4 regions of the Paenibacillus sp. J22R56 genome follow, and region 2 is predicted to be linked to each of the others. Evidence: riboswitches for the same ligand, from Rfam matches in the RefSeq annotation. Region 2 holds a riboswitch; each other region holds the start of a gene.
What was found. A riboswitch is a leader RNA that binds a small molecule or an ion and turns the genes downstream of it on or off. The one in region 2 is predicted to bind ZMP and ZTP.
Positions count from the first base shown of each region.

Region 1: linked by a shared signal. The riboswitch ahead of AC0YNT_RS17060 (NIPSNAP family protein) and the one ahead of AC0YNT_RS24680 (DJ-1/PfpI family protein) in region 2 are both predicted to bind ZMP and ZTP.
Region 3: linked by a shared signal. The riboswitch ahead of rpiB (ribose 5-phosphate isomerase B) and the one ahead of AC0YNT_RS24680 (DJ-1/PfpI family protein) in region 2 are both predicted to bind ZMP and ZTP.
Region 4: linked by a shared signal. The riboswitch ahead of AC0YNT_RS16190 (bifunctional 5,10-methylenetetrahydrofolate dehydrogenase/5,10-methenyltetrahydrofolate cyclohydrolase) and the one ahead of AC0YNT_RS24680 (DJ-1/PfpI family protein) in region 2 are both predicted to bind ZMP and ZTP.

Region 1 covers NZ_JBWDNV010000006.1:418,955-427,042, forward strand. The annotation lists gene AC0YNT_RS17050 (hypothetical protein) at 1-2,886, opposite strand, end outside; gene AC0YNT_RS17055 (hypothetical protein) at 3,318-3,632, opposite strand; gene AC0YNT_RS17060 (NIPSNAP family protein) at 3,684-4,010, opposite strand; ZMP/ZTP riboswitch at 4,150-4,230, opposite strand; partial or broken gene AC0YNT_RS17065 (DinB family protein) at 4,452-4,526, opposite strand; gene AC0YNT_RS17070 (hypothetical protein) at 4,662-5,108, opposite strand; gene AC0YNT_RS17075 (LysM peptidoglycan-binding domain-containing protein) at 6,207-7,295, opposite strand; gene AC0YNT_RS17080 (N-acetylmuramoyl-L-alanine amidase) at 7,605-8,088, shown strand, end outside.
Region 2 covers NZ_JBWDNV010000011.1:3,060-11,147, reverse strand. The annotation lists gene AC0YNT_RS24705 (phosphotransferase family protein) at 1-538, opposite strand, end outside; gene AC0YNT_RS24700 (aldo/keto reductase) at 574-1,476, opposite strand; gene AC0YNT_RS24695 (DUF2812 domain-containing protein) at 1,534-2,094, opposite strand; gene AC0YNT_RS24690 (PadR family transcriptional regulator) at 2,100-2,420, opposite strand; partial or broken gene AC0YNT_RS24685 (effector binding domain-containing protein) at 2,598-3,447, opposite strand; gene AC0YNT_RS24680 (DJ-1/PfpI family protein) at 3,521-4,129, opposite strand; ZMP/ZTP riboswitch at 4,206-4,285, opposite strand; gene AC0YNT_RS24675 (glycoside hydrolase family 25 protein) at 4,415-5,128, shown strand; gene AC0YNT_RS24670 (glutathione peroxidase) at 5,381-5,941, opposite strand; gene AC0YNT_RS24665 (hypothetical protein) at 6,461-6,994, opposite strand; gene AC0YNT_RS24660 (phosphotransferase) at 7,013-7,978, opposite strand.
Region 3 covers NZ_JBWDNV010000003.1:487,302-495,389, reverse strand. The annotation lists gene AC0YNT_RS10185 (peptide ABC transporter substrate-binding protein) at 137-1,789, opposite strand; gene AC0YNT_RS10180 (serine hydroxymethyltransferase) at 2,181-3,428, opposite strand; gene AC0YNT_RS10175 (TIGR01440 family protein) at 3,459-4,061, opposite strand; gene rpiB (ribose 5-phosphate isomerase B) at 4,093-4,551, opposite strand; ZMP/ZTP riboswitch at 4,683-4,763, opposite strand; gene AC0YNT_RS10165 (low molecular weight protein arginine phosphatase) at 4,850-5,428, opposite strand; gene AC0YNT_RS10160 (manganese efflux pump MntP) at 5,468-5,980, opposite strand; gene AC0YNT_RS10155 (L-threonylcarbamoyladenylate synthase) at 6,096-7,166, opposite strand; gene spoIIR (stage II sporulation protein R) at 7,296-8,048, opposite strand.
Region 4 covers NZ_JBWDNV010000006.1:248,822-256,909, reverse strand. The annotation lists gene AC0YNT_RS16225 (YfcC family protein) at 1-31, shown strand, start outside; gene dgoD (galactonate dehydratase) at 191-1,339, shown strand; gene AC0YNT_RS16215 (GntR family transcriptional regulator) at 1,414-1,779, opposite strand; gene AC0YNT_RS16210 (ABC-2 transporter permease) at 1,779-2,432, opposite strand; gene AC0YNT_RS16205 (ABC transporter ATP-binding protein) at 2,425-3,279, opposite strand; gene AC0YNT_RS16200 (hypothetical protein) at 3,504-3,725, shown strand; gene AC0YNT_RS16195 ((S)-benzoin forming benzil reductase) at 3,725-4,486, shown strand; ZMP/ZTP riboswitch at 4,548-4,627, shown strand; gene AC0YNT_RS16190 (bifunctional 5,10-methylenetetrahydrofolate dehydrogenase/5,10-methenyltetrahydrofolate cyclohydrolase) at 4,687-5,532, shown strand; gene AC0YNT_RS16185 (hypothetical protein) at 5,859-6,584, shown strand; gene AC0YNT_RS16180 (DinB family protein) at 6,617-7,078, shown strand; gene AC0YNT_RS16175 (BMP family ABC transporter substrate-binding protein) at 7,311-8,088, shown strand, end outside.

The sequences.
Region 1 (8,088 bases), on a different contig from region 2:
TTGAATTGTGACATGGTCGACGTATTTCATAAGTATACCATATGCAGGGAATGAGCTCGCATTTGAATAGGACGATGTTCGATAGTTCCCCCCATTTTTAGCTTCTGCTATAACTTCCGTCGTGTTTGATAGCACGGGCTTGGAAGCAGGTTTGGCAGGATTATAGGATGCCGTAAGATCAAGATTTTTAATCGTTATATTTCGAACGGGATACGTTTCTCCATCTACAATCGTTCCTACGGAACCAACGTCAACCTGGCCTGCGGATCCGGTGCTTGGAAAACGTTTATATCCTTGAATCACAATGGGAAACGCTCCGTCTCCCCCTGCGTTCTTGGATATAACAGCCCCGTCAACCGTTACGTTTGAAATCGAACCGGGTCTTCTTATTCCTTGAGGCAGCCTTGCGGTTTGGAGACTTCCATCTTCGTCAAACCCTGCACCTTCAAAGCGAGGTGAAACACCAAACGCAATTCCGCCGGATGTGTTTTCTAAATGCAGATCCGACAAAGTGACGTTACTTACGTTTGAACCGTCGTTAACCCAGATCGCAACGCCGGTTTTATTCGCATTTGTTGTTAACGTTAAATTTTTCGCTGTTATATTTTCCATATCTCCAACGGTTTCGGAGCCTAATTGGAACACGTTTCCGCCTGCGATGTCACCGGCAACAACTTTTTCGATATCGTTGTTGGAGACATGCCTAATAAATCCTAGTGAAAAGTCGCTTCCTAATTTGGCTACGTCGTTACTGGATTTCAATGTTGTAATGTTATAAGCGGATGCGTTGTTATTTTCCATAAAGTTAAAGGTGTCTCTTTGACGACCGGATGTAGAGTCAGGCAGTAATAGGTTTTGAACTCTAATGTAATCACAGCCTGTTGTCAGTATAGAAAACCAGCCGCCTTGCTCGATAGTTAAAACATGATCTTCATCCGTTCCGCCAATCACGATATTTTTCGATAGTTTGAGCGAAATGGTTTTTGTTCCGTTGCCAGAAACATAAGGTTCACTATAGCCCGTGTATAAATTCATATTTCCGTATATTTTGGCTGAATTGCCGATGATTTTGATATTCTCTACGCGAACCCCCCACAAAAGAGCGTCCTCCCAATAGCCATGACCGTCATCCTGCCCCAATGCAAAAGGATAATTTAAAGTGGCTTCTCTTGCGTCGATATGGTCTAAAGCGATAAGTTGAGCGTTTTTGTCAAAATATAAATATACGTTGCTTCTTAAATGGATGCTGTTAGAGGCAAAATTGGAGTCTCCTTTGAAGTAAACCGTTCCGCCGCCATTTTTGCTTGCTGCAACAATGGCTGCATTAATAGCAGCAGCATTGTCTGATCCGGTATATTTTATAATGCCGCCTGCGCTGTCCGATACTTTTGCGTCAGCAACCGCGCCAAAGTCCGTTACGTCATAATTGCCTGTATAATAGCTTACCATGTTGGAGCTTCCATCGGCTGTTACCAGCTTAAAATAGTAGTTTGTTTCCGGTAATAGGTTCGAAAGCACCGCTTGTTGAGATTTGAATACTGCTCCTGTTCGCACCCAAGTTAAACCTTTGTCTAAACTTGCATAAACCACCGCTTGTTTATTCCATGAGTCAGCTTCCAGTACAACAGTTGTTGGGGTGCTATAGGACACATCAACAGCTTTTCTAACTAAATTTGTTACATTAGAAGTAACATTGAAACTTGCCTTCCCTGTTTCCGTAAAATCCGCTTCGCGAGGTGTCCCTGAATAAGCCTTGCCACTAAAGGTTGCGCTGAAGGTTCCGCCATGACTTGGCATTTTCTTGTTCTTCAAAACAAGCGTAACGTCAACGCCATTGTAGGCGCTAAAATCCGTATTCTTTATGGAAACCGTCTTTCCACCGTCCGTTATTTCCACTTTGGTTCGAAAATCTTCATTCGAATTAATATCTCTAGCCCAGTTTCTTCCCGAATGGTTATAGTCTTTTGCGGCCGCGATAGCCGCATCATTTAATTGCACGAAGCCACGGCCAATTAGATCGAACGTATCCGTTGAGGAAGCTCTTATTCCATCCGGCAAATGAAAGGTTAACGTCCCGTATAAATATTTTCTTTCCGGGGTGGTTCTATGGATTGAGTATTCTAATATTACATCTTGAGTTTCACCTGCTGTATATTGCTGGAGGTTGGCTTTTAATGTGGATAGCTCGATTGTAAACTGCTTCGATGTTCCATCTTCAGCAACTACATTTAGTCTATCCTCATTTTTGATCTGATCAGATAACCTCTTTTCGATACCCGCACGATCTGTCACCGAGTATTGCTGAATCGAATGGTCGGTTGAGTCAATTTCGGCAAGCAATTGTTCCACATCATATTGAGGTATCATATAAATCGTGCTTCTGGCGTTGTCGATGCTTGATAGGTGAATAGCGTTATTCAGCATTCGGAGATCCGTGTTGGAGGAATTGGCCGGTTTAAAGTCATCTTTTTTTAATGAAATTTTAGAATTATTAATTTCCAGCCTGTACGATTTAGCTTTGTTAACGGCTGGTAAATTAGTTATCGCGTAGGCTATTCCATCTGTGCCCTTTAGTACATTCATTTTAGCTTTAGACAAATCCAGTTTATTCTTTCCATCACTTATAGAAATATAAGAAGGAACACTACCGCTTGTCATGTTCAATACGTCTATCGTTGAAGATGTCTTAAACGAAAAGGTATCCGACGCTCTTGTGTTAGACGAAAATCCAAGTGGAGTTATTTTCTTGGACTGTCCGTGATTATCCTGTTTCACTTGTTTCGAGCTGTCGTTAAGCTGCGGATTAGATGCAGCCCAGGCACCGTAAGCCAGACTAAACATCATAGTTAGAGCAATAATTGTGGATATTAGCAATTTTTTTCTCAACTTCACTCTCTCCTCTTTCTGTTTAATTGATTCAGTACTAGCATAGTTCAGTTTTGTTTGATGATTGTTAACTAGTCAATAATTGAGTACAAAGTTGTATTTCGTGATTTAACAGAAAAATTATCCCATTAACATAAAAAAACCGCGATTTACGCGGTCTTGCCGAGATAATTGTCATCCGATAATGATTCACCCTTCAAAAAAAATGACAGCTGATCTTGTGATCGGCTGTCATTTTTCTAGTTCAAAGGTATTAGCTTTTAAGTGTGTCTACGACCCGGTCAACCAAATCACAGGATGGCATCGATGTTCAGTGAAAATAAAGTATTAGACTGACCCAAAAAAAAACGAAACAGCAGCAGCCATGGACGAGAAAATAAAGTCCTAGACTGCTGCTGTTTTATTGAAGTATCGTTCCTCGTCCCTCGGTTTTAAGGGTTTATCTCACATATAATCAAGCGTGAACTTTTCTCCCTCCATAGGAAAGCTGGCAAGAATTCTAGTCGGTATTGTTCAACACGAATAAAGCGCGGAGGACCGAGTTCGTTCTCCATAAGCTCTCTCATTTTCAAAGCAGCTTGAGCTTTACAATGAGGACAAGTCATATATCTTTCAAAGTCTACTGCATTTAAAGGGGAATCAACGTCAACAACTTCAAGTACGTAACTTCCACAATCCGGACATTTGGTTGATAGGTTGGGGTTATTAGCCAATAGCTTTGCTGCATCTATCCATTCCTTCTTCATCCGAAACCTCCTGCATTGTGATGTCTGAACTAACGTTCTCCGTCCCTCGGTTCAATTTCCCAATCTGAAAAATTCAGCTTGATTCATAAAATATTCATCAATTTTTTCGACTATAAGCCCTCCGTTTTCTTCCGAGTTGCGTTTTACTTGAATCCATTCGATGTCTTTCTTAAACTGCTCCCATAGCCTTTGACGCTGCGCCATATCCTTAAATTCCATCACATAATATAGTTTATTTTGGCCTGTTGCATCTATCCAGAAATTCACGACCTTCATTCCCAGTCTAGTGAAAATTCTAAACGTATGCTCCTTAAATCTGTCTTGAATGGCATCCATTCGACCTTCGTAAATCGTATAGATTCGCAACTCGTATAGCATGTTATTTCCTCCCTGAATGAATCTGATTGGTAATCCAGCACCATCTATTTCGACTTTTTAAAAATCAGATCGAGCGCATTCTCTCTGGAATATCATGCTTACCTCCTAAAACACACAGAGGTAAGGGATACCTCTCCCTTACCTCTGCCCAGGCGTACGGCATATGACAATATGTGCTCCCTCGTGTGTCTCCACGTTTACGCCAGTCACACATACCAAATGTTTACTGTAATTATAGTTAGAATATTCACTGAAGTAAAGATGTTAATTTCGTTATCCCTTTACTTCAACAAAGGCTGAATGACTTTTCTTGTTTGAGATTATTATTTGCTATTCATTTTAGACAAAGCTCCAGTCAGCAACCAATCGCTGCTGTTTTTTCAACCCGTCTTATCCTCTCTTCATATCAGTCTATGAACGGGGCGGGAAGGGTGTCATAAACCCGCGCAGCAGTGTGATCGTCGATTGCCGTACTGCCCGGTAGTCTTCGGCCAATTGCGCGGTTGTCCAGCTTCCAACCTCCGTTCAAAATGAATTAAATGTATCTTAGCTTAGATCTTATATATAAACATTTATAGGCATTTAAAAAGACAATTAGATAATACTGTGCAATAAAAAAGCGCCTAATTATAGGCGCATTTTTATAACTTGTTATAACGTAATTGAAATAAGGTCACGATCCAGAACGATGTTACCATCTTGCGGCACGTCCCCAGCTACTCCGAAATGGTTAACAATAACATTTGAAGTAGCTGAAAGGATGACAACTACTTCATAGTGATCGTTGACATCAGCGAGATTTGTATTGAAAAATCTAAGGGAATTGGCTGGTATGGTAACGGTGTTGTTACCAATTCTTACTGGGGAATTGGTATCCCAATTAAAGACCATAACGGTTGCGGTTATCGGTGAAGATCTCCGATTCATGACTTCGGTATGGGCAAATGTTGTACTCGGATTTTTTTTGAGAACACCTGTGCTTCTAACAGTACCCGAAGTGGTGTTTTTCACCCGAACTTGCTTTTGTAACTGAGTGTTCAATTTTTTCTTCATCGCGCTGGTCTTTACTACTCTCTTAGCTGATGTTTTAATTTTCACTATATCATCTCCTATATTGGGGAATAATATAGTATATATAAAATTGATAGATTTGTTTGTGCGGTATTACTAGCAGATAAGCACTTTTAATAGAATTGAAAAACGCACTTTCCATTGTATGAGTGGATTTCAATACACACTAATAGACAGGATGGTCCGAATACGACGGCAGCCATGGACGAGAAATAGTTAATAGCTTAATAACTCGGATATTTATAGGCCACCGCCTCTGTATAGAAGTTCTTGTCCTAAGTTTTTGCATTCCCAACCAAGCTCTGCTTTATAAAAGTTCTGTGATACATGTGGTTCTTCAAAGGGATAAAAGCTTCCCATTTGAATGGTTTGCCAACAAGTAACAGAGTCTCTTGTATTGTAAAGAATCAACCTCTGGTCTATCCTGGACAGGGAATCCAGATATACCGTCAAAATCAACACTTCTATCATCTACCTCCTTCTTTCACCTTACAGAAATTTATTTTGACATATAGAATTGAACTAAAGCTCCCAATTAGCGTAATGAATCATGCCAAATGCCCGAAGCGCGTGGTTTTATCTGAGGTACCTGACTTCTTGAAATACTGAAAAATGCCTGCACATTTGCAGACATTATTTATCCACCACTTTAGTACCAGTTCGCGGCGTAAAAATGAGGCGCCTTCTTCCTCAAAGTCGGATCGACAACGAGAATACGGCCTTCTTTCTTATCAACATCGACAAATAACCGATGAGATCGTCACGTACTTCATTTAACTCAATATCTAGCCAATCCGCTCCATATGTATCGATCAATTCGCGTTGACGTGACTCATCTAAGAACGCTTGAGCGTTTGAATTTCAGGTGCATCCATGTCATCGATCAAAAATACGAACTTCATTTCGCTCAGAACTTTCTTGCCGCTCGAATCGATATAATTAGTGCCGAAGATGTCGCATTCGTTCATGCATAACATTTATTCAAGAAATGTGCCCTTTAATTGAGAAAGCGGCAGCTCATAATGTATGAGCTGCCGTAGTGCTTTTCTTGAACTAACGTTGATAGGATGTTGCTCATCAGAGACTCCGCTATGGCGGAGCCTTTGTCTATCAGGTTTCGATGACCTAAGCCTTTGGAATTTTTAGCACCGTACCGGCTTTCACATCATCAATATTTACAATATGATTGTACTTCGCGATGACCATCACATATTTGTCTGAGCCGAAATAGATTTTGGAGATGCTGTAGAGTGTCTCGCCACTCTTTACGGTATGATCGGATGTCTCGTAATCGGGTAAAGATTCTACTGCCCCATTTTCTTCATCAGGCTTATAGTTTATCAGGGAAGGAATGATGAGGTTGGTGCCTGCTTTCAAGCCTACATTTTTATCAAGCTTGTTTTCTTTCGCGATATAATCCACATATTCTGCCGATTTGTAGAACATTCTGGAAACCCCTGACAGCGTATCACCTGCCTGGATCAGATAGGTAACGGGCAAATGTATTTTCGAATAGTCTTTGGTTCCTTGCTGGCCGCCATCTTTCGAGCTGGTTGTTGATGACAAAGCCGGGATCTTAAGCGTATCTCCGGCTTTCATATCATTAATAAACAAGATATGGTTATGCTCTGCAAGAAGCGCATAATGCTCCTTAGATTGATAGAACTTCTCGGATATCAAGCTTAGTGTATCGCCTTGTTGGACTACATAGGTGGTTGGAAGCTTCACCGTTTTAGCAGGGGCTTTAATTGATTTATTGCCATAATTCTTATTTTCTTGCATAGTTTTTTCTGTCTGTGCAGGCTTGGGCGTCTCCGTCGGCTTATCGCTTTCTCTGACCTGTGTATTGGATGCAGGAGGAGCAGGTTCTTCTGTCACATCATCGTAATCCTCTGCAGGCTCTTGTTCCTCTTCACTTTCAACGGTTCCGGCGGGGATGGGATCATCTGTCAATGGCTCGTTTCCGCCATTCCCATTATTAAGGGAATCCGATTCAGATGGCTCGCCAATTCTGTTCTGCCCATTGGCTTGCTCAGCATCCCCGGCAGCTAGCGGAAGCGTAGAATCAACTTTATTCGTATATTTGCCATACAATACTCCGAAAATGCCAACAAGAATGATGACTATCGCCATATAGATGATGAGATTTGTTAGTTTTAAGGATGCCAAGCTGCCTTTGGAATGTTTGCTGCTGCGTGTGGTTCTCTTATTCAAAACGTAATCTTCTCCTTTGTTCCTCAATTTAAACCTATTCTATCGGACTTATTGAACTCTGTGGAATGGGCCTAAACAGCCAATTCTTTCTCAACGAGCACTGCTAGAATTGAATATTTTATATCCTAATGACTATGTTCACTATGATTACCGTTTTACGCATAGCGTGGTGCAAATAGCCTGCTTTATGTATATCAATTGATCAATAATCCTCTTTAGAAAATCTAGTTCTTTGGTGGCGCAACGAATCTAGTAATTTCAGGTATAATAGTAGACCTACGCATCCTAAGAATATTAAAGGAGACTTATATGAAAAAGATTGTATACCTGACAATTTTGATCTGTGGGTTAATTAGTATTTCCGGTTATATACCAAACCGGGCGGAAGCAAGCGGTAGTTATACGGCCAAGGTATATACCGACTCATTGAATGTCCGCAGCGAGCCGTCGCGTGAATCGTTGATCGTAGGTGGTTTGAAGAATGGCGAGATTGTCACCGTTTCAGCTGAAGAGTATGGCTGGCTGCGCATCAAGTCGGAACGCGTCTCCGGTTGGGCGGCAGGACATTATATGAAGAAAGTCGATGGCAATGTCGTTACAGCATCGGTGACAGTTCAAGATGACAGCGTGCAGAAGAGCTCTGCAGCCGCCCGGGGGACTGTGCTGGCCGATAGGCTTCGGGTCAGGGCAGGCGCCGGATTAGACCATGAAATTCTGGGATATCTAACAAAGGGTGAGGCTGTTACGATAATAGACAACCAGGCAGGATGGGTTCGGGTCCAAACCCAGGATA
Region 2 (8,088 bases):
TCCCATCAGCTAACACATCCTCCAGCATGCCACCGAACACTTCCGCCCAACTATCGCTTCTCCGCCCATCAGGTTGAAGCGAGCCAAAAAAGCTGTTCCTATAGTCATTAATTGTCCGGCTGTAGCCGCCAAGCTGGCGTACGATAACCTCCCGCTCTTCCGGTGTAAGGGAGTCTCTTATTTGATTTAATGCGGTTCCTTCTACAAATTCCATGAAGAAATACTCTGCCTGGATCAGCTCACATGTTGAATCATACGTATAAATTCGAGGGATCGGCAGAACCGGATTGTCAGCGGCAAGTCTCATCGACTCTACCTCTGTCTTCATAATGTTTTTCTCATAGCGCATCATTAGTTTATCCTTGGAAGGGGCAATCTTCAGAACGGTCTTCCGGCCATCCTCCAGCATGATGGAGTAAGCCATATTAGCCCAGCCGTCCGTAAGCTCACTTGCCGAGCGAAAGCCCTGTCCAAAAGCCTCATGTACAATCTTTCCGATCTCTTGGTTGCTAAGCCTGTACTTATTCGCATTTTCCATATCTGCAGAATAGCCTCCGGTCCTTGGATTTGATATTACCGGTGAACCTTGTATACGCCTGCTTTGCTTAAACGGCGAATAAGCTGAACTTCTTCTACTGTTAGTGCTGGAGTTTCCGCTGCAGCAATATTCTGCAGAAGCTGTTCACGGGAGCTAGCTCCCGGAATCGCCACCGCAATAGCCGGATGGCTAAGCGAGTAGCGGATGGCAAGCTGGGAGAGACTTCTCTCTGTGCTCGTCAACTGCTGCAGCTGCTCACGGAGATGAAGCAGCTCGTCCAGCTCATAATCCGGCACAGCTTTGGACGGCTGTCTATTCGCCGCTAGAGCACCACTCGCAACTGGCCCTCGCGCAATAACACTAATCCCTTTCTCCTCCAAGAGCGGAAGAATCGTCTCTTCTGCACGTCGGTCTACGATACTATAAGGATTCATCACGCTGACCATAGAGGAGCGAGCAGCATATTCCCGAATCACATTTGGACGAATCGACGATATGCCATATTCCCGAATAATGCCCTCCTGTTTTAACTGCTCGAACGCTTCGATCGTCTCCTCGATCGGATCCTCAATCGTTCCACCATGAAGCTGGTACAGATCAATATAGTCTGTGCCTAGTCTGCGAAGGCTTTCTTTTACGGCTGATAAAATATATTGTTTCGACGGATCCCATGTCCATCCTTCTTGACCAGGAATTCTCCGGTTGCCAACCTTCGTCGCGAGCACAACCTGATCACGCCGTCCACGGATCGCTTTGCCTACCAGCTCTTCATTAAGCCCGCTGTCATACAAATCTGAAGTATCCAGCAGGTTAACCCCACGCTCCAATGCTTCATGGATAAGGGCAGTGGCCTTCTGTTCATCGGTTCCAAGCGACATGCAGCCCAGACCAATTTCTCCAACGAGCAGCTTTGAGCTGCCTAACTGATTTTGTTTCATTCGGATCTCACTCCTTTATTGTGTAGCTGCAAACGCCAAGGCTTGCAGCCTTCAAGACTATACTTGCAGCTTAAGATTGTTTACTTTCTTCTTGATCTTCCAGCAGCCATATCCTAACAAGGCAAACAGTCCAAGATAGAGGATCATCAGCGGAATACCTATCGTCCAGAGCCCCTCTGTAAAGAAAGTATTCAGATTAACCATGTTCAAAATCATGATAAAGAGATTGACGAACAACATAGCGCTTATAACTCCCAGCAGCCTTTTATAGAGCATAATTAAAGATTCACGGTCTGTATATAGCTGAGGCTCTTCACCCGGCTGCCACTCCCTTCGGAAGTAATGCCAGGTCAATCCGAATGAACTGACATATTCCCAGCCTGCATCTTGATACAGATCAAGATACTCCTGAAATTTCCCGTTTTCCCGAGACTGTCCGGTCTGATAATCCATCCTATACGTATACCGAACCGATTCATCACGAACGAATGAGCTGCTTATGAGTCCGCCTTTTTTAAAATGTAATCCTTGGCTCGACAACTCATTCATCCATTGCTCTCCCTTCTCATAATTCCAGGCCATAATCAGCCGATGACGCTTTACCAGCTTTTCACTCAACTGCCTCACCCCTTCTTCGTAATCAGAGCCTGACGCCCTACGTCCAGAAGCTCTTCCAGCCTTGCGACTTCCGCAGACACAACCTGCCTGCCATTCTCCGTAATGGCATACATCTTACGCCGGGTATCCGTTCCCTCAGGTACAGGATAAAGTTCAATCAACCCTTTATTGAGCAAGGTATTGAGCGCTGTGTATAAAGTGCCGGCACCAATCTTGACCCGTCCGTTACTCATTTTCTCGGTATCCTGCATAATCCCATATCCATGCGAAGGCTCCGTATATAGAACAATTAAGATATAATAAAAAGCTTCCGTCAGCGGCAGCATCTCTTTCACATCGTTCAGTCTTTTCCTCTCCCCTCTAATATATCGACATACGATACATCTTATGGCTATATATTACATCTCGATATATCGAGTGTCAATGTAGTTTTGGTATTTTTTTCTTTTTGCATGTAAAAAAGGACATGTTGGAATTTCCAACATGCCCTTTGATTTGGACTTTTACTGAATGGGAATATAGACCGTCATACTAATTTTCTCCGGAGTGGAATTCATCACATCCGTTACCTCAAAGTCTGGTCCTTCTCCACGCTCATAATTGCTGTTAGGCAGCCAGGTGCCATAAATGTACTTCCATGTATTTTGCCCAAGCTCAGGCATACTGCTGTTTCGAACCAGCAGGAAGCTCGATGCAAGCAAAGCCCTCTTCCACTTCTGCAAATGCTGTGACCTCCTCGCCAATAAGGAAGGAAAAAACACCATCCTCATGGAAGGAGTGGGAAATACCATAGGCAAAGGCCGGCCGGGCTTTGTTTGGGATACGCATAAAATATTCATTGCTGCCAAAATGCCCGTAAAATCCCGGAATCTCCTCAAAATACAATTCGTTATTTAAATTCGTTGTGTAGTTATACCCGATAATACGAATGGCAGGAAGCTCTACTATGTCCGGTTTGTACATATTCAGCCCTCCTCGAATATTGGCTGTTAGAGCAATGAAGTCGATTGGATGCTGGGAAACAAGTGGTTGCTGCCGTTTACGATACTTAGCTGGTGTTACGCCAAAAAAACTACTGAAAGCACGAGTGAATGCCTCCTGTGAGCCGTATTGATAAGACACTGCGATGTCTAGTACTTTTTTCTTGGTAACCAGAAGCTCCGCAGCAGCGACGCTTAACCTTCTCTTCCGAATGTATTTTTGAACTGTAAATCCAGAAATGGCGTGAAAGAGCCTTTGAAAATGATAGACCGAAAACCCCGCTTCCATGGCAATAGCCTCTAAGCTAAGCGGCTCCTGCAACTGCTCTTCCATAAACATGATGACTTGTTGGACTCTCGTATAATGTTCCATTGGAATTCAGTTACCCAGCTCCTTCGTTTACATTTGCAGTTATCTTATCATTGAAGTGGCTTGCTATATTTGATCAGGAATGCTTTCCTGGCATCCAATCATATTCCATCAGCCTCGCTGTCTTTAAGGCCCGCTCCTCGCCATGAAGCTTGCCAATTACATACAAGGACATATCTATACCGGCTGATACACCCGCAGACATAATGATCTTGCCGTTATCTACATACTTCACGTTATCCAGAATCTCTGCCGATGCAGGTACAACCTCTCTTAATTCCTCGATAGCTAGATGATAGGTGGTGAGCTTCATCCCTTCCAATACGACAGCTTTAGCAAGTAGTAAGGCCCCCGTACATACGGACAATATAATCTCAGCTTCATCTGCGCAATCGTGGATCCATTCTGTCAGTACTCTGTTGTTCATTTCTTGCCGAACACCACGGCCGCCGGGGATGAGGATAATATCGGGTTTCGGGCAGTCATGAATGGTATACGCAGGGTTCACGCTGAGATTACCTAATGCTGTGATCGGATGGTTATGCTCGGCTACCGTGTAAACATGGAAATCCTGTCCGTAATTACTGCCCGTAATAAACACTTCGTACGGTCCCGTAAAATCCAATATCTCTACATTGTCATAGATCAGAATCGCTACATTCCTCTTCTTCTGCACCTGTTCCATCCCCTCATCCTCCTAAAAATAAATTAAATTAAAAAGAGTATTTGTCCCACGGGAACAAACTCTTCCCAGTGAACAAATACTCTGCCCAGGCGTACGGCTGATGACATATGTGCTCCCTCGTGGTTATCCACGTTTACGCCAGTCGCACATACCAGTTATTTACTTATTATACTATTCCGAACATCGGCCGGAAGCAAGAGTGGATTTGAAACAATTAACGGCAGTATATCGTCTATAAAACTGGAATGTTTTGTAAGTCTAGTATTCATTGAAGGAAGTGTAGCCATGAAGCTAAAAAGATGGCATAAAATAATCGCTGGGCTGCTGCTGTTACTCCTTATTGCCGGGGTACTAGAATACAAGGGGATCATCTGGCATAACAGCTTGTTCGCAGCCAAATATGATGTGAGAGGAATCGATGTCTCCCACTATCAGGGGGAAATAGATTGGAAGAAGGTCGCTGACAGTGGAAAGTGGCAATTTGTTTATATCAAAGCTACCGAAGGAAAAGATATGACTGACAGCCATTTCAGGTCTAATTGGGAGCAGGCCAAGAGCAATGGCATGCTCATTGGTGCTTATCATTTTTTCACCACTCAAAGTACCGGTGCTCAGCAAGCTGCACATTTTATTGATGAGGTTCCTAATGAGGCTGCCAACCTCCCCCCAGTCATCGATATTGAGATTAGTCTGGATAAAGATGCTCCACTCATCCAAAGTGAGCTAACCACCCTAGCAGATCAACTAGAGCAGCATTACAAGCAGAAGCCCATTCTGTATGTCACCTACGATACTTTTAACAGCTACATTGCAGGAAGCTTCGAGGATTACGAAATCTGGATCAGAGATATTGTGAAGCATCCGTCCCTGAAGGACGACCGGGCTTGGACCTTCTGGCAATTTAATAATCGCGGAAGAATCTCCGGTATCGATGCCTATGTGGATATTAACGTATTCCATGGGGATGAAACAGCTTTTGCTGCGAAGTTCAAGAAATAAGATACGATAAGACCCTCACAGGGTCTTATCGTATCTTATTTCAGGCAGTAATCACCCAATAAGACCCTTAGAGGGTCTTATTACATCTCCGAGTGCTCACGAAAGCATAGTTGTCTCCCCCATATTTAGCAAATAAGACCCTCACAGGGTCTTATCGTTACTAATTTTAGGCAGTAATCACCCAATAAGACCCTCAGAGGGTCTTATTGGACCGCAGCCAGTCTTACAGTCGTCCAAAAGGCTGCTGTTAAACTAGTCAGAGGACAATGCTTCCTCAATAGCCAGTTCCAAATCGGTCGGCTGTGTCGTTGGCTCAAATCGGCCGACCACTTGTCCCTCTCGGTTAATGAGAAACTTGGAGAAGTTCCACTTTACGCCATCGCCGTCATATAAGTCCGGATGATTCTGCTGGAGAAAATCTTTCATCCACATCTCAGCAGCATTATCCGGATCATATCCTTGGAAAGGTGCCTGCTCCGTAAGATATTGAAAAAGTGGATGGACATTTTGTCCACGGAGCTCTACCTTTTCAAATAACGAGAAGGTTACTCCAACATTGCGCCGGCAATGCTCCTCTACTTCCGTATTGCTGCCGGGCTCTTTGTCATTGAACTGATTGCACGGGAAGCCCAGTATCTCTAAGCCATGCATCCAATATTTTTCATACAGCTGCTGAAGACCATCGAACTGCTTGGCATATCCGCATTGGCTTGCTGTATTAACGATTAGAAGAACCCTGCCACTGAAAGCAGACAGATGAATAGGCTCTCCAGTAATCTCATTAACTTGAAAGTCATAGATGGACTTGTTCATCTTATTCCTCTCCCTTGTTTTATATTTAATCCATCATATAACCCAGAATCCTATTTGAATAATATATAAAAACAATAATCTTAATAGGCATTTCCAATAATGTATTTACTGGAAAAAGGACTTAAAATAGGTCCATTTTCTCCAGCAGCCCTGCGGCCTCTTTCAGGATCATTCGATCACGCATTAGCATAAAAAAATTGCCATAATCATCAGCGTTGCTGTTGTTAGCAGTCTTATCCATAACTTCAATTGCCTATCCGATTGTCAGCCATTGAACGGACATTCCGAGCTGCTCTTCAGCATCCGTTAGGGCCGTTTGTTCTGTGCTTCAAAAAAGCTTCCTCTGGTGACTCACCTTCCTCTATGCCGCCACCTGGAAGTTTATAAAGATCCAATTCAGCCATATACATCATGGCAACCTTTCCATTGTGATTAACGAGCACCCCTCGCGAAGCGTATCGAGATACTGTACCGATATACGCTGGGGCTCCTCCCAAAATATCACTGTCGGTTAATCTGCTATTTAACGTCATCATTAATCCCCTTTACCTGTGCCATTACCAGAGGAGCGCCGGCACCTGGTTTGGGCAGGATATTCCCTTCGCTTTTATAGGTATCAAATCTCTTCACTAAATTCAAATAAGCCTCTTCCCGGTCATTGCCAAACCCACTCATCCAATGCCAACCCTTGATACTTGCTTCCCAAGGTAATATCGCTGCATTTAATCCCTTTAATAATTCCGTGTCTACATGTTGCTTTCTGTATTCAATGGAATAGTCATTCAATGACCAGTTTTTCTCACGGGCACGTCTCTTCCTAAGTAGAAACTGAATTCCTATCACTATCGCTGTAAAGCTAAGAGGAAGTAGGAGGTTTTCAATCACCTTTTTTAAACTAAAATCCATAATAAACAAATATAAACCGTAACCACCAACTATCAGAAATAATTCAGTTAATAACCACTTCATCATCTTACTTAATTTTTTGAGCCTCTTAAAATTTAATAAGGTAAGATAAATGGCCACTAAAAGGATCGTTATGATCATGAGCATTCAAGAAACTCCTCTCTGCTACGAACCCATTAACATCTCGTCCAACTGCTCATGATGCTTCGCAATCCAGATCATCTCCTCAGCAAAACGTGCCGGAATCCGATGATGATTATCCATCTCCGCGGTAATCCACCATTTGCTTTCCAAATACCAGAGTAACCGAATGATATCCGCTAAATGATTAATCTCAAAACCTGCAGTCTCTTGATAACCTTGCAGAAAAGCTTTGGTCTTACCCAAATCCAGCCGCCCTTCCAGGAATGCCCCGGATAGAATGGCACGGGCTATGTCAAAGTCCAGATAGTCAAAGTTCAGCCGATCAAAATCAAGGACAGCCGATACGGTTTCCTCACGGAATAACAGATTATCCATCCATAAATCCCGATGTGCCCAGCCTTGCCGGCAGGCTTGCTGAAGCGCAGGCAGATCCAACGATTGAGTCATTTTTTTCTGCAGCTCCATAATCGGAACAACGTGGGGTTTATTCATCTGAACAGCTTGCTCAATCACATCATCCCAATGCGCAAGTCTTGCCTCCACTGCATGCGGCATGAAATCCGGTTCACTCTTGCCTGGCAGTGTACCATCATTGAGGTGATGATGAAGCTGGCCAATAATTCGCCCCAGACTATACATATGAGAACGATTCGCCATACCTGGCGCAATCCCACTGCCATCGCAATATTGCATCAGAATATAACGTTCGCCGGATTCATCGGTATGTAGAATTTCTCCCTCCCATTCAAGAAGCATAGGCGAAGGAAACATCAGCTGTGACAGCCTGTGCTGCTGAGTCAGAGCTATACGTAAAGTGTCCACACTCTTAAATCGGTTGGTGTGATACTTCTTCAGCACATATTTTCCTTTACTCGTATGCAGAATCCACTTTTTATTTAACCATCCTAATTTAATCGGCTCAGCCGCATGAATCTGAAAATCAAACTGCTTCTCACAGCGTGCAAATAGATCCGCGTATTCTATCATTTGAATCCCGCTCCCCCATAAATATCTATAATTAAAATATCCATAGCCTATTTCTATTAATTAGATTAATATATAAACGTTATAAATGTAAGATTTTTCATATGCAGTCA
Region 3 (8,088 bases), on a different contig from region 2:
ATTGCGATGATTCATTACTACGTAAGCAAAAGCTTTCAAAAATTAAAATCCTTTAACTTACGAAAGTAAAAAGTGAAAGGGGATATATGCAGTCTCAATGGCCGCATATATCCCGCATTCCGTAACGAGCAGTTAATTATTTCGCTTCGTAATCTCCGCGATTGTAATCAATGTCGCCTTTGTAATCGATAAAGATGCCTTTGAATCCAGGCTTGATCATGTAAACAGTGCTGTAGTAGTAGATCGGCATAATCGCACGGTCTGTACCAACTACCATTTCTTCCGCTTTGGACATAGCAGCCATACGTTTAGCTTGATCGTCTGTGCTGTATGCTTCTTTGATCAGAGCGTCATACTCAGGTTTTGCAAAGCCTGTGTTGTTGTTACCGCTCTTCGACGAGAACAGATCGATGAACGTCATAGGGTCATTGTAGTCAGCGCCCCAACCGCCGCGTGCCACATCATAGTTCAGGTGGTTACGGTTGTCGAGGAATACGCCCCATTCTTGCTTGCTAACTTCGGTTTTGATACCGAGGTTTTTGCTCCACATTTCAGCAATTGCTTCAGCAACCGCTTGGTGCAGTTCGTTTGTGTTGTAAGTCAGCTTAACAGTAGGCATTGCAGTCAGGCCTTCTTCTGCCAGACCTTCAGCAAGCAATTTCTTCGCTTCTGCAATGTCTTCTTTGAAGTATGCAGAATCCGGGTGTTCCGTACGGAAGTCGTCTTTCTCACCTTTAATACCAGGAGGAACGATACCGTATGCTGGCGTTTGACCGCCTTTTGTTACGTTGTCAACGATATCTTGACGGTTGATCGCCATCGAAAGCGCTTCACGTACTTTTACATTGCTGTATGGTTTAAGCGTTGTATTGAACAGGTAGTAGTAGATGCTTGCGCTGCCTTGAACTTTGAACTCATCCGCGTTGTTTTTCTTCAGCGTTGGGAATTGTTCATTCGGGATCAGACCCGTAGGCATACCAGCGAAGTCAAGCTCGCCAGTTTGGTACATGCTCAGCTCAGTATTCGAATCGTTAACTTCAGAGAAGACAACTTTCGTAAGCTTCACATCGTCTTTTGCATAGTAGTTGTCGTCTTTCACGAGTGTAATGGAGTTGTTCTTTTTCCACTCGCTCATTTTGAACGAACCGTTAGTGATCATAGTCGAAACATCAGTTGCCCATGCTTCGTTATCTTTCGCCGATTGGTGAACCGGGAAGAAGACTGTGAAGGACATCAGGCCCAGGAAGTAAGGAGTTGGCGAGTTCAGCTCAACTTGCAGCGTGTGCTCGTCAATTGCTTTTACTGCTACATCGTCAGCCGTTACACCGTCAGCGCCAGTGTTGTAAGCTTCAGCGTTTTTGATGTAGTACAACTGGTATGCATATGCAGATGCTGCTGGTTTCAGGTTTGGATCAAGGGCGCGTTTCCACGCGTACTCGAAGTCGCCTGCTGTTACAGCGTCACCGTTGCTCCATTTCGCATCATCGCGAATGGTAAAGGTATACGTTTTGCCGTCATCGGAAATTTTCCATTCCTTAGCCACGCCAGGAACAACGTCACCCTTCTCGTCTTTACGAGTAAGTCCTTCGTACAAACCGTTTACAACAGTTGCAGATACTTGGTCTTGAACTTGTGCCGGGTCAAGAGATGGCGGTTCAGTTGCAAGGTTCATGCGGAATACAGGTGCTTCGCTGCTTCCGGACTCTTCCTTAGGTGTACAGCCGACAGCTACGAGAGCCAGTGCCAGCAACACGGAGATCAATGTAAAGCCATGCTTCTTCTTCAACATAAATTTTCCTCCCCTGATGTAAACCCTGTCTTTTTATATTGTAATAATTTGACATTACATAATTAAACAATTTGAAAATTCATGCGTTTAACTGAAAAAATATCAGTGAACGTTTGTTCATTCCGTCCTGTTTACATATGTTCACGCCGAATTAGCACAATATTAATGTTAATTTAATATACCGTAGATAAATATACAATATTTATTTATGTTTTGTCACTCCCCAGAAATTACATTTCGTAAATTGTCGAATATTGACGATTCATGTAGAAGCTTAATACCTGCCTCCTATAGGATGCTGCAATCGCAAAGGGTTAATTCACCATAAAAAAAAGACTGCCCTTCAGGTCAAGGATGACCTGAAGGGCAGTCTTTGAAGAAACAAATAAAATTAGTATTTCATGTTCGGGTAAAGCGGGTATTGAGCTGTCAAATCACGAACCATGCCAGTCGCTTTCGCCAGTACGGCTTCGTCATTAGGATTTTTCAGCGTCATCGCGATCACTTCGCCAATGACTTTCATTGCTTTCTCATCCATGCCGCGGGAAGTTGCAGCTGGAGTACCAAGACGGATACCGCTTGTAATGAACGGGCTTGTTGGATCAAATGGAATTGCGTTCTTGTTCGCTGTAATACCGATCGAATCAAGCACATGCTCAGCAGCTTTACCTGTGATGTTAAGGCTGCGAGTATCAACCAGCATCAAGTGGTTGTCAGTACCGCCGGATACGATGTTGATGCCTTCGGAGATCAGCGTCTCGGACAATACTTTTGCGTTATTAATAACTTGTTGTGCATATTCTTTCCATGACGGTTGAAGAACTTCGCCGAATGCAACAGCTTTAGCTGCAATAACATGCATCAATGGGCCGCCTTGCGAACCAGGGAATACCGCTTTATCGATTGCTGCTGCCCAAGGTTGACGACACAGAATCATACCGCCGCGAGGACCACGAAGCGTTTTGTGTGTTGTTGTTGTTACAAAGTGTGCGTGAGGCACTGGGCTTGGGTGCAGACCAGCTGCCACAAGACCTGCGATATGTGCCATATCAACCATGAACAATGCGCCTACGTCTTCAGCGATTTTGCCCATTTTTTCGAAGTCGATTGTACGAGGGTATGCACTCGCGCCAGCTACGATCAGGCGAGGACGGTGTTTGAATGCCGCTTTACGCACTTCCTCATAGTTGATTGTGAAAGTTTCTTCGTCTACGCCATAAGCTACAAAGTTGTACAAAAGACCAGATGCATTAACCGGGCTGCCGTGCGTCAAGTGACCGCCGTGTGCCAGGTTCATACCAAGTACCGTATCGCCAGGCTTCAGAACAGCAAGGTATACCGCCATGTTTGCTTGTGCACCGGAGTGTGGTTGTACGTTCGCATGCTCAGCACCGAAAATTTCTTTTGCACGATCACGTGCGATATCTTCCACAATGTCAACATGCTCGCAGCCGCCGTAGAAGCGTTTGCCTGGGTAGCCTTCTGCATATTTATTCGTCAATACCGAACCCAATGCTTCGATAACCGCTTCGCTAACGATGTTCTCGGATGCGATCAGCTCGATGTTATCGCGTTGGCGTTGCAGTTCAAGGCCCATTGCCTTTAATACTTCAGGATCTTGGTTACGTAAGTTTTCCATTGTCATTGTGAAAAGCCTCCCAAATTAAAATTAATCACATGATCCCGACGTCTGCTCTGACGCCAGGCCGCTCTCTTCCAAAGTGTACACTGCACGGGTTCCGCCAATGAGCTTAGGCCTTGTAAAAGCCATCGTCACATGAGCTGCACCAATCGACCTGATCGAAGGTCTAACTGGCACGGCAACCCGGCGGAGATGCATGCCGATGAAGGTATCACCGATATCGATACCGGCATGTGCTTCCACCGTTTCAACCAGACAAGCTTCCGGCAAGTGCCGGTAAGCATACGCCGCCATCGAACCGCCTGCTTTCGGAACAGGTACCGCTGCAACCTCGTCCAGACCAAATTTGTCTGCAGCCTCACGAGGGAGAACAAGTGCCCGATTCAAATGCTCACAGCATTGAAAAACAGGATAAAATCCAATCTCGCTCCGTACCGCTTCAACTCCCGCATAAATCTGTGCGGCCGTCTCCAGCGTTCCGGATGTGCCGATACGGTGGCCCAGCACTTCACTTGTACTGGTGCCGATAACAAGCAGTTGTCCGGCTTTCAGCCCTCCGGCTGAAACAAGTTCTCGAACAATCGTCTCCACATCACTTGCAATTGAAGCTAATTCCTCGTGATTGCTCATGCTGCACCGCTCCTTCTATATCGTATCGATCTTAAGGATGCACAGTATATTGCTGTTCGATTTGCTTCACTTTCTGAACACGTCCTGCATGACGCTCACCATTCGAAAATGGCGTTTCCAGCCAGATGCGGACAATTTCCTGTGCTAAGCCCGGGCCGATAATGCGTTCGCCCATAGCAAGTACATTCGTATCATTATGCTCGCGAGTTGCCTGCGCCGAGAACATGTCATGCACCAAAGCGCATCGAATACCCGGCACTTTATTAGCCGCAATCGACATGCCAATGCCTGTACCGCAAATAAGAATGCCGCGGTCAGCCTGACCACTTGCTACTTTATCTGCTACCGGCAGTGCATAATCGGGATAATCAACAGATTGATTGCAGTCACAGCCCAAATCTTCAATCTCATGTCCTTGCGATAAAAGGAACGGAACGATTTCATCTTTCAACCGGTAACCCGCATGATCTGCACCAATTGCAATTTTCAACGTAAACCCTCCTGTTATTTTGCAGCGTCGTTAGCAAAATAAGTATCTGTTTGTCGAATCATACGGACTTATTATACCTAAATTCCGTAGAAAAGACGAAAAAAAGAGCATGACATGCTCAATAGCATGCTGCTCTTTGCCCAGGCGACCGGCCGTATGTTCCGATGCTCCACCGTGGTTACCCACTTCCGTCGCCAGTTACATCGGAAACCGTCTTTGTTACCTCCATGATAGCCGATTCATCGTTAGAAATCAATCGCTTAAATGGCTAAATTCAGCCTAATTTCAGCATGGAATTTCATCCCTTTTTGAGCATCCTCAGCAAGGTTTTCAAACTCACTTCAATCTCTGAAGCACAGCTTTCATACATGCTAAGTGTACCGCCAAAAGGATCGGCAATATCAAAGCTTGGAATGCGGCGTTCAAGCTCAAGGAGTCGTGTCCGCTCTGCAGTCGACAGCTGCTGGCCCAGCACCTGCTTCATATGCATCTCAGTAAATAGACGCTCTAACTCCTCAATATCCGCCTGTACATCCGTATCTTGATTGACGTATTCCTTAAGCGTATAGGCTTTATCCACCGCCTCAGGAAACCAATTAATTAGATTTCGTTTATGCCCCGATGTCATGGTCAGAATCAAGTCTGCCCAAGCAACAAGTTCACCGCTAAGCGCCCGTGAAGAACCTTGAGGTTCAACGGCTTTGCCTCGCAGCGTTGTAGCCGCATGAGCCGAGATCGGCAGCCCGTCTATTGTTGACACCCCCGCTGAACGAACCTCAAGCGGAACGCCCTGCTGCTTTGCCATCGCTCTCAGCATAGCTTCTGCCATCGGGGATCGGCATGTATTGCCGGTACAAACAAACAAGATGCGTGTCATGCTGCATTCCCCTTTCTGCGTCGCTAATCTGTCTTATTTTTAAAGTATAAATAACAGTCCAAATATTAATAAAATCGCCCCGCCAAGCGCTTCACCATACCCACCGAGGTTTTGGCTCACCCTGCGCCCAAGCAGGAGGCCACCCACGGACATTAATCCGCCGAAAAAACCAAATAGCAGTACAGTCAGCACGATATCTGCTGCAAACATACCAAGTGTTACGCCAACAGAAAAGGAATCGATACTAACGCTAAACGCGAATAAAAACGTTCCAATCGAGGAACGGTAGTCGATCGAATGAACAGCCTCTCCCCTAAGCGCACTGTAAATCATATGCCCGCCCAAAAGCAGCAGCAACACTCCTGCCGCCATTGTAGCCACGTCGCCAAGCAGACCACTGACGAAATGCCCGGCGTACATCCCTGCCAGCGGCATAATGACATGGAACAGTGCAATGATCGCACTTAGCCGCAGCACATCACGAAGACGAATCCCTTTAAGTCCAATTCCAATCCCTAACGAAAATGCATCCATGCCTAGCGCAACCGCCATTATGAGCAGTGTCGCGAATTGTCCAGCATGTAAAGTTGCATCTGTCACGCTATCGCCCCCATGTCCACATCCATTCTTAACCAAGATATGCGGACAAGGGGACAAACATACTACTCTAAACCTGAACGATTTGATGCCCGGCAGCTTTCGCCAGACGGTTCATAAGAGCAAGTCCAATCCCTTCCTCTGAGCAGCCTTCCGCCCAAATACGCTGCACACCTTCGGCATCAAATCGGCGAAGTGCTGCATAAAGCCGGTGCGCTGCCTGTTCCAAATGATGCTCACTTCCGTAGGTTAACACGAGATCGGCATCAAAGGCGGCTATTCTTTCATCGAAAGTAAGGACACCTGTCTTGAGTTTTGTTGCTCTTGTTCCATTCACTTGCTCCTGAATGTAACGTACTGCTTCGGCTCGATCACCCTGAACGATCACGAGATCACCCTGCGGAGCATAATGCGTATATTTCATACCTGGCGACCGCGGCGCTTCGGTCACTTCGGAAGTGGTGGGAGCCAGCGCATCGATGCGGGCCTCTGGTGCCGCATTCTGCAATTGTTCTGCGGTGATGCCTCCTGGACGAAGGATACGAATCGTATTCGAATCCGGCAGCTCAATTACCGTTGATTCCAGTCCAACGCCAGTTGCTCCGCCGTCTACAACTCCGCTTATTTTACCGCCAAGATCCTCCAGTACATGCTCTGCAAGTGTAGGACTTGGGCGGCCTGAACGGTTGGCACTTGGTGCGGCCACCGGACAGCCAGACTGCTGTATGAGCGCAAGAGCTGCCGGATGATCCGGCATTCGTACACCAACAGTGGAAAGCCCTGCTGTTACTAGAGGTGACACCGCTTCAGGATGCACCGGCAGCACGAGCGTCAGAGGCCCGGGCCACAGCTGCTTCATCAGTCTTCCGGCAAGTTCTGGATAAGGGAGTACCAGTTCATCTAGCTGCCGTTCGTCGGCAATATGCACGATAAGCGGGTTATCCGAAGGGCGCCCCTTTGCTTTGAAGATGGCCTCTACCGCCTTCGTATTACGCGCATCGGCCCCAAGGCCGTATACCGTTTCCGTCGGAAAAGCAACCAATTCACCTGCGCGCAGAAGGGCCGCTGCTTCCTCTAATTGCTCGGCCAGCATCTCCGGATTACTCCCGTCCATTACCTGCCAAACTTTTGTAGTCGTCATCTCTATCCTTCAATCCCTGCTATTAAAGTTCATCTACTGCCCCCATTATAGCATATGCCTTCTAAATTGCAGAGCAGCAGCCCTCCATCAGCGCTTGCATGCATGAGTGGAGGGCCGCCATTTTGCGAATTATGAGAACAGGCTTTTCAGCCAATGAATGAACTGTTGAATCATTTCCCACAGGAAGAACTTTGCTTCAGGTGCTTCGCCTTGGCCTTGGTCATCCTTTGCTTGCTGCGCGGAAACTTCGGCTTTGCTGTCAGCTGCTTTTTCAACTTTCCCATTGTTGTCTTGCTTTTGATCGGCTGAAGCGGTTTTAACAGTCTCTGCTTTCGCAGCGTCAGCATCCGGATCAGCGGCTGCAGCTTCACCTGTTGCTGCGTCGATGAAGCAAAGCGGCGGGAACAATACACACCACCAGTTTTGGCCTTGGCCTTCGCCAAGTGTAATCAGAAGAGCTTCATAGTCGCCTGCAGGGTATACTTCATTGCTGTACATTTTGGTAGGGAACGGAACCATGCCGAGCTCTGCATGATACGAGTAATCAAACCCGCGGCTTGTCAGCACTTCAGCAACAATCTCCTCAATTTCCCCCATATGATCATGCACCGTTTGGCGCGCTTGTTCAATTGTTTGTGGACCTGTCACCCAGCTGTCCATCGCTTTAACAACAGCATCACGAACAACACGTTTCACCGCTTGATCAGCAGGTGCGTCCGAATTAGCGAGAATACGAAGACGAATGGATTCTTGCGGAATAAGGGTATCTACCACTGCAGCATCTGTACGTTGCTGCTCCCAGCTCATTACCAGAACAAATAATACAATAATCAACAAACCATAAGATTTACGGAAATAAAATAGGGAATTAGTGCGGTTCATATGACACAAGCTCCTCTCGATGGCACCCGTCAGTGCCTCA
Region 4 (8,088 bases), on a different contig from region 2:
GATGGTTGTAGCTCATATGATTAATTATTAGCTCAATCTTTCTAATAAAACGTGCTGTCCAGCTGGATGGCGCGTTTTTTGATTGTGGCAGGTTCCGTGGACATGATATGCTTTTCTAGGAGTCTATTGATTTTATGATGAAATAAGATGCTGTGCATGATTAGAACAATTCATTTTCCTGGAGGCTATTATGAAAATTCAAAGCTATGAACTGTTCCAAGTACCGCCGCGTTGGCTGTTTCTGAAAATTCAAACGGATGAAGGATTAGTAGGTTGGGGCGAGCCTATCGTTGAAGGACGTGCAGAAACGGTAAAGGCTTGTGTTCATGAATTAATGGAATATCTGATTGGCAAAGATCCACTGCGAATTGAAGATCATTGGTCAATGATGTATCGATCGGGGTTTTATCGGGGCGGCGCCATTATTATGAGTGCCATTGCTGGCATTGACCAGGCACTCTGGGATATTAAAGGGAAGTTTTATAATGCACCTGTTTATCAGCTGTTAGGCGGAGCTTGCCGGGATACTATGCGAGTTTACTCCTGGATTGGGGGAGACCGGCCGACCGAAGTGGCGGAAGAAGCGAGAAAAGTTGTAGCAGCTGGATTTACCGCAGTCAAGATGAATGGGACGGAAGAGCTGCAGTATATTGATTCATATGACAAAATTGACGCAGCTGTCGCTAGGATTGCAGCTGTTCGGGAAGCATGCGGTTCCTCGATCGGAATTGGCATCGATTTCCACGGACGTGTACATAAGCCAATGGCCAAGATTCTTGCCAAGGAGCTGGAGCCGTTCCGTCCGATGTTCATCGAAGAACCAGTTCTATCCGAGAACAACGAAGCCTTGAAGGAGCTTGCTAAGCATACCTCGATTCCTATTGCTACCGGTGAAAGAATGTTCTCGCGCTGGGATTTCAAGCAGCTTCTTAGCGATGGGGCAGTCGATATTATTCAGCCTGACTTATCACATGCTGGCGGCATTACCGAGTGTAAGAAAATAGCGTCAATGGCAGAAGCTTACGATGTTGCGCTAGCACCTCATTGTCCATTAGGCCCGATTGCCCTTGCAGCCTGCCTGCAGGTTGATGCGACAGCACATAATGCGTTCATTCAAGAGCAAAGCCTCGGTATTCATTACAATGAAACCAGTGATCTACTGGATTATATAACTGATTCATCTGTATTCGACTATAAAGACGGTCATGTTGCAATCCCTCAGGGTCCAGGTTTAGGGATTGAAATTAACGAAGAGTATGTGAGAAAAATGGCTGCTGTCGGACATAACTGGAGAAACCCCGTTTGGCGTCACAAAGACGGCAGTATTGCGGAATGGTAATTGAATAGCAGATGGAAATGGAGGAGGCCCCAAACTTATGTTTGGGGCCTCTTCTTTGCATGTGAAATAGGGAGTTAATAAATCTTCTTCAACAGCTCTACGACTTCATCAATCGTTAGGCCAAAAGATTTGTAGTAGGAAGCATCACTAACCATCTGCTTTAAGACCGTTTCGTTACGTATTTGCAATATCTCATCGGGTGAGAATTCAGCTACAAAACAGCCTTTCCCCGTGATGGTATTGATTAAGCCACATCTTTCGAGTTCTTCCCAAGCTTTCTTTACGGTAATAATACTTACTCTGAGCTCTTGGGCGGCTTGTCGAATGGGGGGGAGACAATAGCCGCTTTCTAACTCGCCTTTTAGAATTTGAGCACTGATTTGTTCGAAAAGCTGCTGATAGATCGGTTTATCAGACGAATTCGAAATAGCTACATTCATTATATCTCCACTTTCGGGAATCGTTTAATCGCAATTCGATAAGCTATTAAGGTGAAAGCAACAAATATGGCTATTCCAACAATCAGGATGGATGACTGAAGTGCCATATTGTCCAGACCATCACCGTAAAAAACATCGTGCAAAAATGGACTCTGGATCCCTAACCATTGTGCAACTCCGGCAAATAGCATAGCGGCTGTAACTGCCACATATGTCGCCTCACCATATTTATAAGCTGTTTTATAATACTTGGATATAAAGATAATGTTGAAGATCGCAAGCATAACAAAACATAATCCCCAAAACCCCATATGTGGTGCAAAGAAATAGTAGGTTATATGGGAGTATAATTGGTTACTAATTATACCAAAGATCATTGCAATGATGATATGCAATAATTCAAGAATGACGATAACGGACACCTTGGCTTTTACAATGTCAGTTTTGGTAACAGGCAGCATGGAGGTAAACATCAAATCGTTCTGCGTTCGAAACCCGCCAAACATATTTGGAATCGTGATCCAGCAAAAATACAGAAGGACTAAAAAATAGATCCAACCGGGAATGAACATTAAAGCGCCTGTCAAAAAAGGCATGATAATATACATAGGAAGTACGCCTAATTTAAACTCTTTCATCAATAAATTATACATACATATCCTCCTTTTTCGCGAAATAAATCATAATTTCCTCGAGACTTGGCAGGGCGGTATTCATTTCGGAAGAAGGATCAAAGTCTTTGGAGTGAATTAAGCCTGTAAAGCCAAAGGAATTTTGCTTGTAGGAAATCAAATGGTCTTTCACTTGATCCAGCTGACTTTCTTTCCCGTTTACCAGGCGATAGGATTCAATAAATTCATTTTTCTCCGCACTTTTTACAATCTGGCCATTTGCGATAAAGGTAATATAATCCGCGCATTTCTCCAAGTCAGACGTAATGTGAGTAGAGAATAGAATGCTGACCTCACCATCAACAACGAGCTCTTGGAAAATCTCCAACAATTGATCTCTTGCGACCGGATCAAGTCCACTTGTTGGTTCATCAAGGACGAGAAGCTTAGCACCATGAGATAAGGCTAGGGCTAAGTTGTACTTCACTTTCATACCTGTCGACAATTCAGCAATTTTTTTATTCTCATCTAATTTGAATCTTCTCAGGTAGTTGTAGTAGGTTTCATCATTCCAGTTCTTATAGAACTTCTTAATCACATCGGTCAATGTTTTAATTTTGCTGCGAGTATAAAAATTGATATCGCCAAATGCGTATCCGATTTCTTGTTTTAGTTCGATTTCATGTTCGGCAATATTCTTGCCCAATATTAGAACCTCTCCGCTATCGATATGAAGCATATTTAAGATCGATTTGATTGTCGTTGTTTTACCTGCGCCATTGGCACCGATAAAACCCATGATAAAACCCTGTTCCAGTTGGAACGAAACATTTTTTAGCTGGAAATTTGGATAAGCTTTATTTAAATTTTGAATGTCTAATGCCAGCATAACGTACCTCCTCAATTAATTGTGTATGTTGTGTATGCACAATATATCACATGGGGTTTTTGTGGTCAATGCCTCAAACCAAATATTTACAATAAAATGGAAACTTTATTAACTTCAAGTACGTCTAACTGATTAAATACAGATTGAATAGAAAATTGTATACGATGAGGCTTAAAAAATGATGTTACGAAATGACATCGTTTCATACTAGGGGGTTAGAAAACTTGAATAAAAAAGTGAAGGGGCAGCCTGTCGAGGAAAAAACAGCCGCTACGGTAACTTCATTTAATGATGTGACCGATCACTATCAGAAAATAATGGGTGTTCCTGCCCAAAGAACAGATTTAAACAGTATGCCTAAGGTTCTGCGTTGGTTTGCGTATTTCTTCTATGCAGTCTTAATCCTTGGTGCACTGTTATTCCTCATATCTTGGTTGATGCAATAATGAAAGGAGCAACGATGAAACACTTCATTATAACAGGGACTTCTAGAGGAATTGGGGAAGCCATCGCTTATCAACTGCAATCATCAGGTCATTTTCTACATTGTGTCTCTCGAGAGAGGAATACAACTCTAATAAGCAACAGCGAGAATATGGCTTATTATGAGTTCGATCTAGGGCAAACGGATGCGATTGAAACCTTAATGGAGAGGATATTCAGTCAAATTGATCTGTCCCAAGTAGAAGGGCTTTATCTCATAAATAACGCTTCTATGATCGCGCCAGTGGCCCCAATAGATGCAGCAGATATCAGTGAAATAACACGTAATATACAGGTGAATCTGATCGCCCCAATCCTTCTAACATCCTTTTTTATTAAACATACAAGGGAACTGTCCGTAGAGAAGAGGGTTCTTAATATCTCTTCTGCATCTGCAAAAAATCTTCATCCAGGGATGAGTTTGTACTCTGCGGCTAAGGCTGGATTAGATGTTTTCACCCAATGTGTAGCACTTGAACAAAATAACTCAAATGCTCCAGTTAAGATTGTGTCCATCTGGCCAGGTATGATTGACACCAGCTTGCAAAGTGAAGCTAGAAGCATGGATCGAGCTATGCTCCCGACAGTAGAGTTGTTTAAGCAGGTCATGGAATCAGGAATGCTAACTACACCTGAGGAAACGGCGAAACAGATCATTGCATTTTTGTTTAAAGAAGATATAGAGCATGGAGAAGTTGTCGACATCTACGATTATTCAAAATGACATAAGAATTACAGCTAGCTATTGAACTACGGAATAGTTTCTGGCAAAATGAAATCAAACGTTCAGTATGTGTAACTGGCGAGACGTGGAGTACCACGGTGGAGCACATACTTCATATGGCCGTTCGCCTGGGCAGAGGTAAGGAGATTTCTCCTTGCCTCTTTCTGTTTTTCTATAACAAGTGGAGAGGATGACAGCTAATGAAATCAAGTCCATTATTGCTTGACGGAAACCGAGTTGCCACAGATATTAAGAACCAATTAGTAGGCCGTGTATCCAAGCTCAATGAGAGAGATATCGTCCCATGTCTGGCAACGATTCTTGTTGGAGAAGATCCTGCCTCAGCAACGTATGTCCGAATGAAAGGTAATGCATGCTCACGGGTCGGTATCCGATCTATTCGGATCGAACTTCCTGAAGAAACAACTACTGAACAATTGATACAAGCGATTATGCAGTTAAATGATGATCAATCCGTTCATGGTTTACTTTTGCAGCATCCGGTCCCACATCACATCGACGAGCGAGCTTCCTTTGAAGCTATTTCCATAGATAAAGATGTAGACGGAGTGACGATGCAAGGCTTTGCTCAAAATGCGTTTGGCATCGCGGCATTCCCTTCCTGTACACCAGCAGCAATTATGGAAATCCTGGCGTACTACGAGCTGCCTGTGGCTGGCAAGCATGCCGTCGTAATCGGCCGAAGCCCGATTTTAGGAAAACCAGTCTCAGCTATGCTGTTGAACAAAGATGCGACAGTAACAACATGCCATTCCAAAACGAACAATTTGGAACAACATGTCCGAACTGCTGATATTGTTGTCGCCGCCGTAGGTAAGCCTAAATTTGTTCAAGGCGATTGGATTAAGCCCGGTGCTGTCGTACTGGATGCCGGTTATAATCCAGGCAATGTGGGGGATGTTGACTTTGAGGCATGCACTCCTCATGTATCTGCTATCACTCCAGTTCCTGCTGGAGTAGGGCCAGTGACTATTGCGATGTTGTTGAAGCATACTGTTGAGGCTGCGGAAAGAAGCAAACGGTAATAAACTCCAATAGGGCTATACCTTTAGTCATTAAAATGACGATGGTATAGCTCTTTTTTTTCGAATATCACCTGGACGGAGCAGCGATAAGACCCTCGCAGGGTCTTATGATCACTAAATTCACATAACTACTACTACGTAAGACCCTCGTGGGGTCTTATTGGACCTTCGAGATTATTAGTTTCGCATAATGAGCACAGTATAAGACCCCAGCAGGATCTTACGCCCTTTAGAACTTATTCAATTGTCATTTCATTCTATTTAGTAATTAAATAATATGGTAGAATTTCCTAATAAACGATTGTCTTGAAAGGAGCTTACTAACAATGCGGCTAACAATGGGTATGATCATCATTTTACTCGTCATATCTGGGTGTACTAATGAAAGTAATCAAATAGTGACTAACAATAAACCGGGAACTTCTGATGAGAACAAAGTGACTGAAGACACTACTAAAGCGAAAGAAAACAAAATAACGTTAACCCCTGTTGATTTATTTGCAGGAGATGCTGCGATTTTCAAGCCATTCCTTGGTTCGATGTCAGTGGCTTTCAAATTGTCTTATGAAGGAAGCCAGCCAAACGTATGGTTGGATCTGGACGTTTGGGAGAATGGAAAGAAGGCAGCGACGAAGGGTTCAATTGGTCAACTATTTTACAGTTCAGAGGAAAATCCGAGCAGTGGTGAAGTCGAAGTTATTATGTCGGTTGATACAGTTCCAATCGAGGGGAATGATGAAATAAGACTAATTAAAGTGAATGTTGTTCATGATAAAGGAAATTCAAGTCTTGCAACAACAACGATTCCTTGGAATAGCAAGCTGACTATGCAGGGACTGCTTCAGCATAATGAGAAGACGTCGTTTGCAGCCGATGAACCTGTGTATGCCTTTGGTGTGCAGGCTTCGAGCGGTAACAACATGTCCACAGCAGAGCTTACTTCCGAATCATTAAGAAGACGGAATGGGCACTTGTATTTACTTTGCGTTATCAAAACGATTGATGGCTCTTATCGATTTCTCCCCATAATGCCAGGTTTGGTTGGGTGTTAAGATAAGAGAAAAGGTAAAGGGAGTGATTGTTGGTGACGAATGTTGTTGCGCATCTTGAAAAGCTGATCAAGGCAATACCAGATAAGCTAAAAGCATGGCCTGAAGAAAGGATGGTAACCCCACATGCCATTGGAAAATGGTCAAACCTTCAAATTCTTGGTCATCTCTGTGATTCGGCTATAAATAATCTGACAAGAATGATTCAAGCTCAGTACACTTCAGAGCCCTTGGCCATAACCCCGTACAACCAAGATAAATGGGTAGAAGCTCAGCGGTATGCGGATGCATCTGTAGATGAGATCATCACCTTTTGGGCAAGTTTAAATAGTGCTCTGTTACGAGTCATTACGGCAATGTCAGAGGATCTGATTAGAGCTAAACAAATAAGGCTTACAAGTGGAGAACAGCATACTTTGGAATGGCTCATTAACGATTATTTGGAGCATATGAAGCATCACCTTCATCAAATCTCCCCCGAGCTATTGGAAGACTAGAAAAACAATATAGAGTAATGAAGCTGTAGGCCATTCGCCGCAGCTTTTTTAATTTCCGACAGTTAATCTGACATGCAATTTCAGTTAATGTGCATCATGCACAAATGAATCTCTTCTTTTTAGTGACTACTCTATATTTAATGTCAGTAATATTGACGTAGAACTAACAATGACCTATATTTTCTCTAAGCTTTTCGAAAGATAGGGTTCGGCAAATAGGGGAGGGTCTCGTATGAAGAAGCTCATGATGGTTGTTGCGGCAGCTCTGCTTGTCTTCACTGCTGCATGCTCAAAGGAAACAACGAACACCAATTCAGCAGAAACGGGAGCAGCAGAATCGAAAAAGCCGCGCGTTGCATTCGTCTACCTAGGTGTACCAGGTGATGGGGGCTGGACTTACGAGCATGATCAAGGACGTAAGATGATGGAAAAAGAGCTTGGCATTACCGCAACTACAGTGGAGAATGTTCCTGAAGGAGCAGACGCTGAACGCGTATTTGAAGAACTTGCCGAGAATAATGATATTATTTTTGGCACTAGCTTTGGTTATATGGATGCCATGTATGCTGTGGCACAGAAGCATCCCGATGTGAAGTTCCTTCACGCGAGTGGATATAAGACTTTGGATAATCTCGGCACTTATCTGGGCAAGGAATATGAAAGTGCTTATCTCGTTGGCATGGCAGCAGGCAAAATGACGAAAAACAATCATCTGGGCTATGTTGGTGCTTATCCGATTCCAGAAGTTATCTATACGATTAACGCATTTACTCTAGGTGTACAAAGTGTTAATCCAGAAGCGAAGGTAGATGTAGTATGGAGCAATACATGGTTTGACCCAACGGCTGAACGTCAAGCAGCAACAAGCTTGCTGGATAAAGGTGTAGACGTGCTTGCTGCTTATCAAGATTCGCCAGCCAGCATTCAAGCTGCTGCCGAACGCGGCGTATGGGGTATCGGGAATGATTCGGATATGAGCAAGTATGCACCAGACAATTACATTTCGAATC